Regions from separate parts of the Delftia sp. JD2 genome, predicted to be linked through region 1. Evidence: riboswitches for the same ligand, from Rfam matches in the RefSeq annotation. Region 1 holds a riboswitch; the other holds the start of a gene.
What was found. A riboswitch is a leader RNA that binds a small molecule or an ion and turns the genes downstream of it on or off. The one in region 1 is predicted to bind glycine.
Positions count from the first base shown of each region.

Region 2: another riboswitch for glycine. It lies ahead of ACM14_RS28135 (D-amino acid dehydrogenase); the one in region 1 lies ahead of gcvT (glycine cleavage system aminomethyltransferase GcvT).

Region 1 covers NZ_LFJT01000041.1:23,285-29,325, forward strand. The annotation lists gene gcvP (aminomethyl-transferring glycine dehydrogenase) at 108-2,999, opposite strand; gene gcvH (glycine cleavage system protein GcvH) at 3,071-3,445, opposite strand; gene gcvT (glycine cleavage system aminomethyltransferase GcvT) at 3,581-4,756, opposite strand; glycine riboswitch at 4,774-4,892, opposite strand; glycine riboswitch at 4,908-5,019, opposite strand; gene ACM14_RS20385 (fatty acid--CoA ligase) at 5,189-6,041, shown strand, end outside.
Region 2 covers NZ_LFJT01000085.1:4,809-10,849, reverse strand. The annotation lists gene ACM14_RS28155 (hypothetical protein) at 1-345, shown strand, start outside; gene ACM14_RS28150 (copper chaperone PCu(A)C) at 442-954, shown strand; gene ACM14_RS28145 (PhaM family polyhydroxyalkanoate granule multifunctional regulatory protein) at 1,097-2,053, shown strand; gene ACM14_RS28140 (FIST N-terminal domain-containing protein) at 2,130-3,365, shown strand; gene ACM14_RS28135 (D-amino acid dehydrogenase) at 3,398-4,729, opposite strand; glycine riboswitch at 4,822-4,932, opposite strand; partial or broken gene ACM14_RS28130 (S-layer family protein) at 5,582-6,041, shown strand, end outside.

The DNA.
Region 1 (6,041 bases):
GGCCCGCGCCCGGCGTCCGGCAGATTACCGGAGCCCGGCGCGGGCAGGGCCGCAGTGTACGCGCGCCAGGCGGGGCGCCACAAGCGCCCCTTTCGGTGGCAGGTGCTTCAGCTCAGGTAAGCGTCCACGGGGATGCAGCTGCAGTACAGGTTGCGGTCGCCGTAGACGTTGTCCACGCGGCCCACCGGGCACCAGTACTTGGACTGGCGCAGGGCAGCCACCGGGTAGGCAGCGGCCTCGCGGCTGTAGCGGTGGGCCCATTCCGAGGCCAGCAGCGTCTCGGCCGTGTGCGGCGCGTTCTTGAGCGGGTTGTCGTCCTGGGGCAGGCGGCCCTGCTCGATGGCGCGGATTTCCTCGCGGATGGCGATCATCGCGTCCACGAAGCGGTCCAGCTCGTACAGGCTTTCGCTTTCGGTGGGCTCCACCATCAGCGTGTTGGGCACGGGGAAGGACAGCGTGGGCGCGTGAAAACCGTAGTCGATCAGGCGCTTGGCCACGTCCTCGGCCATGACGCCCGTGCTTTCCTTGAACTGGCGCAGGTCCAGGATGCACTCGTGCGCCACATGGCCGTGCTCGCCCGCGTACAGCGTGGGGTAGTGGTCGCGCAGCCGGGCGCTGATGTAGTTGGCGCTGAGGATGGCGGTCTCGGTGGCCAGGGTCAGGCCCTGGGCACCCATCATGCGGATGTACATCCAGCTGATGGGCAGCACGGCCGCATTGCCCAGCGGCGCGGCACTGATGGCACCCGTACCGCCCGCAAGGCCCGCCGTGGCATGGCCGGGCAAGAAGGGGACGAGGTCCTCGACCACGCAGACGGGGCCCACGCCCGGGCCGCCGCCGCCGTGCGGAATGCAGAAGGTCTTGTGCAGGTTCAGATGGCTGACATCGCCGCCGAAGCTGCCCGGCGCGGCCAGGCCCACCAGGGCATTCATGTTGGCGCCGTCCACGTAGACGCGGCCGCCGTGGTCATGCACCAGCTTGCACAGCTCCTTGACCTGGGTCTCGAACACGCCATGGGTGCTGGGGTAGGTGATCATGATGCAGGCCAGGTTGGCACTGTGCTGCTCGCACTTGGCCGCCAGGTCCGCCATATCGACGTTGCCGTTGGCATCGCAGGCGGTGACCACCACCTGCATGCCCACCATCTGCGCGCTGGCGGGGTTGGTGCCGTGGGCGCTGCTGGGAATCAGGCAGACGTTGCGGTGCGACTGGCCCCGGCTCGCATGCCAGCCCTTGATGGCCAGCAGGCCCGCGTACTCGCCCTGGCTGCCGGCATTGGGCTGCAGGCTGATGCCGGCGTAGCCCGTGGCCTGGCACAGCCAGTCGCGCAGCTGCTTGTCCAGTTCCGCATAGCCCTGCTGCTGGTCGGCCGGGGCAAAGGGGTGCACCTGGGCGAACTCGGGCCAGGTGATGGGAATCATCTCGCTGGTGGCGTTGAGCTTCATGGTGCAGGAGCCCAGCGGGATCATGCTGCGGTCCAGCGCCAGGTCCTTGTCCGACAGCTGGCGGATGTAGCGCAGCATGGCGGTCTCGGAGCGGTGGGTGTTGAACACCGGGTGCGTGAGGAAGTCGCTGCTGCGGCGCAGGCCGTCAGGGATCAGCGGCTCCACGCCCTTTTCGAAGGCGGCGAAGCTGGGCAGGGCCTGGCCGTCCCGGGCGAAGATCTTCCACAGCAGCTCGACATCGGCGCGCGTGGTGGTCTCGTCCAGCGAGATGCACAGGTATTCCTTGAAATACACGCGCAGGTTGGCGCCCAGGGACACGGCACGCTCCACGATGGCCTGGGTGGCCGCACCCGTGTGCAGGCTCAGCGTGTCGAAGCTGGGCACCTCGCGCAGCGGCGCGCCCAGCTCGGCCAGGCCGCGCGCCAGGATGGCCGTGTACGAGGCCACGCGGCGGGCGATGCGCTCCAGGCCCTCGGGGCCGTGGTAAACGGCGTACATGCTGGCCACGACGGCGGGCAGCACCTGGGCCGTGCAGATGTTGGAGGTGGCCTTTTCGCGGCGGATGTGCTGCTCGCGCGTCTGCAGTGCCAGGCGGTAGGCGGGCTTGCCGTGCACGTCCACGCTCACGCCGACCAGGCGGCCGGGCAGGGAGCGCTTGAACTCGTCGCGGCAGGCCATGAAGGCGGCATGCGGGCCACCCGCGCCCATGGGCATGCCAAAGCGCTGGGTGGTGCCCACCACGATGTCGGCACCCCATTCGCCGGGCGGCGTGATCAGGGTCAGCGCCAGCAGGTCGGTGGCCACGATGAAGGCGGCCTGCTTGCCATGGGCCTTGTCCACGTCGGCGCGCAGATCGTCAATGCGGCCGCTGGTGGCGGGGTACTGGGCCAGCACGGCGAAGTAGTCGCCGTCCATCAGCTGGTTCCATTCCTCCAGCGAGTTGGCCAGCAGCACCTCGATGCCCAGCGGCGCGGCGCGCGTCTGTATGACCTCGATGGTCTGGGGGTGGGCATCGCCCGCCACCACGAAACGGTTGCTCTTGTTCTTGACGGAGCGCTTGGCCAGCGTCATGGCCTCGGCGGCCGCCGTGGCCTCGTCCAGCATGGAGGCGTTGGCAATCGGCATGGCCGTCAGGTCGCAGACCATGGTCTGGAAGTTGACCAGGGCCTCCATGCGGCCTTGCGAGATCTCGGCCTGATAGGGCGTGTAGGCCGTGTACCAGGCGGGGTTCTCCAGAATGTTGCGCAGGATGACGCCGGGCGTGTGCGTGCCGTAGTAGCCCTGGCCGATGAAGCTTTTGAGCAGTTGGTTGCGGCCTGCCAGCGCCTTGAGTTCGGCCAGCGCCTGTGCCTCGGTGGCCGCTGGAGGCAGCGCCATGGGCTGGTGGCGCCGGATGGAGGGCGGGACGATGGCGTCGATCAGCGCATCGCGCGATGCCGCGCCAATGGCGCTGAGCATGTGGGCCTCGTCTTCGGGCGCGATGCCGATATGGCGGGCCACGAATTCGGTGGCGTTCTCGAGGGCGGCAAGGGGCTGGGTGGAGGACATCAGCATGGAGGGACCTGTCTCAAAAGCTGAAAAGCGCCAGGGCGGGCCCTGGCGCCCGTCCTGGCCGGAAAGTGGCGTCAGTTGCTCTGTGCGAAGGCCGTGTAGGCGGCTTCGTCGAGCAGCGCGGCCAGCTGGCCTGCGTCGCTGAGCTTGACCTTGAAGAACCAGCCTTCGCCCAGCGGGTCGCTGTTGGCCAGGGAGGGGTCGTCGCGCAGGGCTTCGTTGACTTCGACGATCTCGCCGCTGACGGGCATGTAGACATCGGCGGCGGCCTTGACGGACTCGACCACGCCGGCCACATCGCCCTGGTTGAAGCTGGTGCCCACGGCGGGCAGATCGACGAACACCACGTCGCCCAGCGCATCCTGCGCGTGGAGGGTGATGCCGACGATGGCCGCGTCAGGGTTGGCGGCGTTGATCCATTCGTGGTCCTTGGAATACTGGATGCTCATGGCTTGCTCCGATAGAAACTGAAAAGAAACCTGTGAAAGGCGGTTTGAGAAAGGTCAGTGCGCACTGTAGCGGCATGCGATGGCAGGAAAAACGAATCCGCCGAACTCGATCCACGCCAAGCGCGCAGGCTGTCCTCAACCGCGGTGATAGCGGGGCGCCACGAAGGGCGTGGCCTGCACCTGCATGGGCACGGCCTTGCCGCGCACCATGGCCTGCAGCGTGGTGCCGATGGCGGCGCTGCCCGGCTCCACATAGGCCAGTGCCACGGGCTGGTTCAGCGTGGGCGACAGCAGGCCGCTGGTGACCTGGCCGACCTTGCGGCCGCTGGCATCCAGCAGCTCCGTGCCTTCGCGCACGGGTACGCGCTCCAGGGCCACCAGGCCCACGCGCTTGCGCGTGAGCAGCTCGGGCGACTGCAGCTGGGCCAGCACGGTGGCCGCGCCGGGAAAGCCGCCTTCGCGCTCGCCACCAATGCGGCGGACCTTCTGCACGGCCCAGTTCAGGGCGGCCTCGGTCGGGGTGGTGGTCGTGTCCAGATCGTTGCCGTACAGGCACAGGCCGGCTTCCAGGCGCAGCGAATTGCGCGCGCCCAGGCCCACGGGCCTGACTTCGGGCTGGGCCAGCAGGGCACGGGCAAAGGCCTCGGCGTGGCTGGCGGGCAGGGAGATCTCGAAGCCGTCCTCCCCGGTATAGCCGCTGCGCGTGATGTACAGCTCGGCGCCTTCCCAGTCGAAGTAGCCGCCCGTCATGAACACCAGCCCGGCCGTGTCGGGCAGCAGGCGCTCCATGGCGGCTGCTGCCTGCGGGCCCTGCAGCGCCAGCAGGCCCCGGTCGAACTGGGGCTCGATTTCACAGCGCTGGCCGATGCGGGCCTCTATGTGCGCCAGGTCTTCGTGCTTGCAGGCGCCGTTGACGATCAGGAACAGGTCGTCCTCGCGGCGCACGAACATCAGGTCGTCCAGAATGCCGCCCGCGTCGTTGAGCAGCAGGCCGTAGCGCTGGCGGTGTTCGCCCAGGCCCAGCACGTCCATGGGCAGCAGCGATTCCAGCGCCGCGCCGGCATCCGGGCCGCGCAGGCTGATCTGGCCCATGTGCGAGACATCGAACAGGCCTGCCGCCTCGCGCGTGTGCAGATGCTCGGCCATCAGCCCCTGCGGATATTGCACGGGCATGGAGTAGCCGGCAAACGGCACCATGCGCGCGCCCAGTTCCTGGTGCAGGTCGAACAGCGGGGTCTTGAGCAGATCGGTGGTGGAGGCAGCGGTCAAGGAGGGACTCTCTTTTCGGCAAGGGGCAAGGCACAACGCCATCCCGGAATCCCGGGATGTCCTGCCCTGCTGTCCGCTTTACCTGAGAGATTCACCCGCACCTTCCATGCGTGGGGCTTGCTCCTTCGGTGGATGGGGCACACCGCCGTGCCCTGCATCTCTCTCCAGCTAGGAACGCCTGCGGCCGTGGCGGCAGGCGGTGCCAGTCCTTTTGCCTGAGCGTTCGGGGCGAACCCTGCGCCTTCGGCGGTGCCGCTGCCTGTGACCATTGCGGCCGGGCGGGCACTCTCTCCTGACCGGCGCATTCTAGCTGCGGCCAGCGCCCGCGCGGCTTCGGGATTTCCGCGGGCCGACCGCAGCTCCATGCGCTTGCCTGCATGGATGCATTTGCAAATTGCATAACTGTCTAAAAAATCTCCTACATTGAGATGCATCGATATATGAAATCTCGTGAGCGAGAAGGAAGAAGCGCACATGCAGCAGACGCTGGGAGACACATTGGCCTGGCCGGCACGTTACCTGCCGAACAAGGAAGCCCTGGTCGCGTGGGAGGGCGGCGAGCGCCGCGCCTGGACCTACGCCCAGCTCGATGCCGAAGTCAACCGCCACGCCCATGGCCTGGCCGAGCTGGGCATAGGCCATGGCGACGTGGTCGCGGCCTTTCTCTACAACACGCCGGCCTTTGTCTTCACCATGCTGGCGGCCGCGCGCCTGGGCGCCATCTTCAACCCCATCAACTACCGGCTGGCGGCGCAGGAGCTGGCCTTCATCCTCAAGGACGGCGCAGCGCGCGCCCTGGTCTTCGAGCACGAGGGCGGCGAGGTGGCCGCACGCGCCCAGGCCCTGCTCAAGGCCGAAGGCGGCGGCACTGGCACGGGCATCGAGCACTGGATCTTTGCCGACGATGCCCCGGCCGACCCGCTGCCGGTCTGGGCCACGCAGCGCCTGTCCGCCCTGGCCAGGGGCCGCAGCAGCGCGCCGCCCCATGCCCATGTGCGCGAGAGCGACCCCTGCATCCTCATGTACACCAGCGGCACCACGGGCCGGCCCAAGGGCGTGCTGCATACGCACCGCAGCAAGCTGGCGCACAACGCCCTCATGCACCAGACCATGCAGTTCACGCGCGACGACGTGGGCCTGGCCATGGCGCCGCTCAACCACACGGCCGAGCTGCACACCAGCTTTTTGCCGCGCCTGCAGGCCGGGGCCACCCAGGTGCTGCTGCGGCGCTTTGACGTGGCCGAGGCCTGGCGCCTGATCCGCGAAGAGCGCGTGAGCTTCTTCTTCGCGGCGCCCACCATGGTCACCATGCTGCTGGCCGACCCCA
Region 2 (6,041 bases), on a different contig from region 1:
CCCTCCACCTTGGCTGCCTGCGCCCGCTGGGTGCTGGGGCTGTGGCTGTGCGTGGCGCTGGCATCGGCGTTTGCGCCGCTGGCGCGCGCCTCGGGCTGGGAGCGCCTGTGCTCGGCCGCTGGCGAATCGGTCTGGGTGCCATCGCCGGCCGGTCAGGACAATGCCCTTGCCGGCAGCCACGGCATCGACTGCCCGCTGTGCCTGCCCCCGCTGGCGCCGCCGCCCGCCCGGTGCAGTGCGGCCCCGGCACCGCTGATGGCAGATGCGCCGCCACGGGCGCACCCGGCCTCCGTCCACAGCGTGGCCATGCCGGCCTTGCCGCAGGCCCGCGCCCCGCCCCGGTGACTCCCCATTTCAATCCCTGCCTCTTTCGCTTGGCTTTTGTTTTTGCAAGGCACACAGACCGTGCTGCAACGTATTGAATTTTCTGGAGAAACCGTGATGACACTGCGTCAATGGACCACCCCTTTCCTGATCGCCGCCTCCCTGTCCATGGGCCTGGCCCATGCCCATGCCGATGCCGCCCACGTCAAGGCCGACGCCGCCTGGGCGCGTGCCAGCGTGCCGGGCCAGCAGGCCACGGGCGCCTTCATGCGCCTGACGGCGGAGGAGCCGCTGCGCCTGGTGGGCGTGGAGTCGCCCGCCGCCGGCGTGGCCGAGGTGCATGAAATGAAGATGGAAGGCGATGTGATGCGCATGCGCGCCATCGACGGCCTGGACCTGCCCAAGGGCGTGGCCGTGGACCTGAAGCCCGGCGGCTACCACGTCATGCTGCAGCAGCTCAAGAGCCCGCTGCTCAAGGACAGCCAGGTGCCCATCACCCTGGTGTTCAAGGATGCCAAGGGCGAAACCTCGCGCCTGAGCCTGCAGGTCCCCGTGCGCGCCATGGCGCCCGGCGCGGCGGCTGCCCCGGCAGCGGGCCACGGCGGCGGCCACGCAGGCCATTCGCACTGAGCCAGCGCCATTGCACCGGGTTTGTGCGCAGCCGCATGCGCATGACTTGCCGTGGACTTGGCGTGTGCCTGGGTTAAGCTGGGAGCATGGCCGGCATCCTTCGCCGGCATGCTCTTCCAACCCAGTCCTAGCGAGTGCTGCCATGAGTGACGCGTCCTCCTTCGGTTTCGGCAAGTTCATCCCCGGTTTCGACTTCCTGCAGGGCCTGGCCCAGAGCGCGGGATCGGCCACGGCCCGGCCCCTGGGGCGCCTGCCCGAATGGGTGGCGCCCACGGTGAGCATCGAGGAGGTGGACAAGCGCATCACCGAACTCAAGGCCGTGCAGTTCTGGCTGGACCAAAATGGCAAGGCGCTGGCCGCCACCATCCAGGCCCTGGAAGTGCAGCGCATGACGCTGTCCACCCTGCAGGGCATGAACGTCAGCATGGGCGAGCTGGCGCAGGCCTTCCAGTTCCCCGCCGCTGCAGCCGCCACCGCTGCTGCAGCCACTGCGGGCAAGGGCGCCGCCAGCGCGGGGCAGTCCGACCACTCGGACTGGCCCATGTCCTCCGCCGGCAAGGCCGGCAAGCAGGAAAAGCCGCAGGCCGCGCCCGTGCAGCCCCCTGCCGAGCCGCCTGCAGCTGCTGCGGCCGCTGCATCCGCGGATGCCGGCAGCAAGGCCTCCGGCCCCGAGGCTTCTGCGCCCAAGGACGAGCCGGCCCAGGCCGCCGCCATGGGCCAGGCCATGCAATGGTGGGGCGCACTGACCCAGCAATTCCAGCAGATCGCCGCCAAGGCCATGGCCGAGCCCATGGCCCCCGAGGCCGTGGCTGCCGCACAGCGCGCCACCGGCATGGCCGGCGACATCGCCAAGGCCGCCATGGACCGCATGACGGCCCAGGCTGGCGCCTTCGCCGCGCAGGCAGGCAAGGCGGCTGCACCGGCGGCCAAGGCCCCGGCCGGAGCCGCCAAGGCGCCTGCGAAAGCGCCAGCCAAAGCCCCACCGAAAGCGCCAGCCAAGGCAGCGGCCAGGAAGACGGCGGCAAAGACCACCGCAAAGACAACAGCCAAGGCACCGGCCGCAGGCAAGGCGCCGGCCAAGAGCCGGCCACCGCGCTGAGCGGGACGGCGGCACCCATGGATGGTCTAGAGCCCTCCGCAAGCCGGGCGCTGGCAGGGCTAGAAAGAAGGTTGGAATGTCGTTGTTTCCTGTAGGCCATGCCAGCCATTCCGACTGGCGCGCCGCGGCCGATGCGGTGCTGCTGCAACTGCGCTCGCAGATGGCCGATCCGGGCCACGCGCAGCGCCCCCGACTGGGCCTGGTGTACCTGTCCCACGCGCATGCCGCCCATGCAAGACCGTTGCTGCAGCATCTGGCCAGGGCCTTGCCCCATGTGGCGGACTGGGCTGGCTGCTCGGCCGGTGGCGTGCTGGCCATGTCCCATGAATACCTGTCCGGTTCCGCGCTCGCGGTGATGCTGCTCGATGTGCCGGCGGCGCACTACCGCCTGTATTCGGGCCTGGCGCCGTTGCATGCGCCGGGCGGCGAGGCCGGGTTCACGGCCCATTCGGCCCTGGTCCATGCCGGAGGCGGCCAGCCCGAGCTGGCCGAGTTGCTGTACGAGCTGTCCGAGCGCACCGAGTCCGGCCTGCTGTTCGGCGGCGTGGGCGATGACGGGGACGATGGCGTGGAGGGCGTGCAGATCGCCTGCCGCACCGAGGACCTGCATGCGCAGCATGCGGATGCGCGCGGCATTTTCAGCGGAGGCTTCTCGGGCGTGGCCTTCGGTGCGGGCGTGCCCTGCATCACGGGCATGGCCCAGGGCTGCGTGCCGCTGGGCGAGGGCCTGGAGATCACCGAGGCGCGCGGCGCCCTGGTCACCGGGCTCAATGGCGATCCGGCCTTGCAGCGCCTGCTGCAACTGCTGGGCGTGGAGCTGGAAGGCAGCGACTGGCAGCCCGCGCTGACCACGGTGCGCAGCACGCTGGCGGCCATTGCGCCGCCGGGCCGGGGCATGGCCCACGGCGTGCTCACCGAAGAGGCCCAGGTACTGACCCTGGTCGGGCTGGACCCGCTGCGCCAGGGCGTGGCCCTGTCATCGGCCGTGGAGGCCGGGCATTCGGTGATCTTCTGCCGCCGCCAGGCCCAGGTCGCGCGCCAGGAACTGCTGCAACTGGGCGCTGCGCTGCGCGATGCGGCGGAGCCGGAGGAGGCGGCGCCCGAAGGCGAGGCACAGCCCCGCATCCGTGGCGCCATCTACATCAGTTGCCGGGGCCGCGGCGGCGGCCTGTTCGGCGGCCCCGATGCCGAACTGCGCACCCTGCGCCACGCACTGGGCGATGTGCCATTGATCGGCTTCGTCGCCGAAGCCGAGATCATGGACGCCCGCCTGCACCGCTTCGCCGGGGTGTTGACGGTGTTCACTGCCTAGGCGTCGTACACGCCGTACACACCGTCTGCACCTCAGACCGCGCGCGGGCGCACCGTGCCTGCGCTGCGATCCGGGTCCATGGCTGCGGCTCCCAGAAAATCGAAATCCACGGCCGGCTGCCTGCCGCTGACCAGGTCGGCCAGCGCCATGCCGGAGCCGCAGGCATGGGTCCAGCCCAGCGTGCCGTGGCCGGTGTTCAGGAACAGGTTGGCGATGGGCGAGCGTCCGATCAGCGGCACATTGCTGGGTGTGGCGGGGCGCAGGCCGCTCCAAAATTGCGCGCGTTCGGTATCGCCGGCGCCGGGGAACAGCTGCTGCACGCGCCGCACGATGGCCTCGCAGCGCACGGGGTCCAGGTTGCGGTCGTAGCCGTTGAACTCGGCCGTGCCGGCAATGCGCAGGCGGTCGCCCTGCGCGCCCGTGTAGCGCGAGAACACCAGCTTGAACTCATCGTCCGTCAGGCTGACCTGGTAGGCCTTGGCGGGGTCCAGCACCGGCAGGGTCACGGAGTAGCCCTTGGCCGGGTAGATGGGCAGGCGCAGCCCCAGCGGCTGGGCCAGCAGCGGGCTGAACGAGCCCATGGCCAGCACATAGGCGTCGCCCTGGATGCGTTCGTAGCGGCCGTCGGCATTGGTCACCTCCACATGGTCGATATGGCGGCTGGCGCCCGCACCCGTGGTGCGCAGCGCCATGACGTGGTGGCCGTGGCGGAACTGCACGCCCGTGGTGGTGGCAATGCGTGCTAGCTCGCGCGTGAAGAGGTTGGCGTCGCCCGATTCATCCTCGGCCGTATAGGTGGCGCCCGCTATCTGCCCGCGCACATGGGCCAGGGCCGGCTCCAGGCGCACGGCTTCGTCGGCGTCGATCAGGCGGCGGTCGCAGCCCAGGGCCTGCATCTGCTCGGTGGGCTTGAGCGCGCCCTCGAACTCGCGGGCGTTCGTGTAGAAGTGCAGGATGCCCTGCATGCGCTGCTCGTACTGGATGCCGGTGTCCGACCGCAGCTGCTGCAGAGCCTCTCGGCTGTAGGTGCCCAGGCGAACGATCTGCTGGATGTTGTGGCGCGTGCGCGCGGGCGTGCAGTTGCGCAGGAAGGACAGGCCCCAGAGCCACTGGCGCATGTCGGCGCGCAGGCGGAACAGCAGGGGGGCATCCTGCCGGCCCAGCCAGCCCAGCAACTTCAGCGGTGCGCCGGGGTTGGCCCAGGGCTCGGCGTGGCTGACCGAGATCTGCCCGCCGTTGGCAAAGCTGGTTTCGGCGCCGGGCGCAGCCTGACGGTCGATGACGGTCACTTCATGACCGAGAGATTGCAGATAGTAGGCCGAGGCGGTGCCGATCAGGCCGGCTCCGAGAACGATGACGCGCATGACAATGCCCTTTCAAAGGCATGTGCCGGTCACGCGGAAGCTGGTAGCTATGGATTCAATAGCAAGCAGCCGGCGTCCGTCGTGACGCAGCTGCCGCTCCCCCTGTCCTTGGTACCTGAGAGATTCACCGCCGTCCATGGGAACGGGGCTTGCTCCTTCGGTGCGCCGCATATTGCGTGCGGCGGCTCTCCAGACGGCATGTTGTGTTTGCAGTACGGAACCTGAGCGTGTATGGGAGTTTGCGCCTTCGGTGAGGCTCGGCACCGTGGTGCCCGCCTGCTCTCCTGCAGGGGCGATTCTATGTGGCTTGCGCAGCCAGCTCCAGTCGTATTGGGGATACCACCTGTTACCTGTATGTGGTGTGGCTGATTCAGGGTATTCCCTAGATCGCTCAAGCGCCTCCCTCGTAGCGCTGGTACGAGTCTCCGGTTTCATGTAAAAAAACTATTGAAATAGAAAAAAACATGATTTAGCCTATCGATATGTGCAGTGGTTTGTCAGTGCATGTTCTGGTCGATTGGACCTGCATGGGTTAACCATGGGTTGTGTATATGTCTGATAGGCGACTTAACGTTGCACAGGTGCAGGTCCATGGAAACTGGTCTGGCACTGAAAAAAATACAAGCACGGTGAATATGGTTTGTGGAGGGAGGAATGATTTGCGTCGCAAACCCGACTGAAGGTGTGTCCGGCTCAATGGGCAGCGGAGCAGCTCGCAAACGTTGATGGAAATCCACCCTTTTGATTGACGCGCAGGATCTGCGCGAAACATTTTGCTTCCAACCTCACCGGCTGCAAGGTGAGTTGTGAACTCGTGATTTAAATAGAACTATTCGAGGTACGGCGATGCAAATGCGCTGGGTACAACTGATGGCTATTGCCATTGGGAAAATCATTTTCCTGTCATATCTCCTTGAGAAAACGGGGAATATCATGCATGCTCTCAATCGCCTGCCTGGTTCGGCATTTTTTCGCAAGTGGCGTGCAGCGAAGTGCCTTTTCTCTTTGCTGCTGCTTTCATGCGCGGGTATCTCATCCACGGCACTGGCGGCGACCGTCGTTTTCACGGTCACCGACAACAGCGACGCTCCCAATGCCAATGCAACGACACCAACCACCTGTGTCAGCACGCTGGGAGGCACCTTTGCTGGCGCATGTACGCTGCGAGCTGCCATTCAGGCAGCCAACTACACGCTGCAAACGCTGGATCCGAGTGCCGATGTTTCCATCGTCTTTGCGCCGACACTGTCCACGTCGGTACGAACCATACAGAGTGGGACATCCAAGGATGCGGCCGGAAACCTCCATCCGT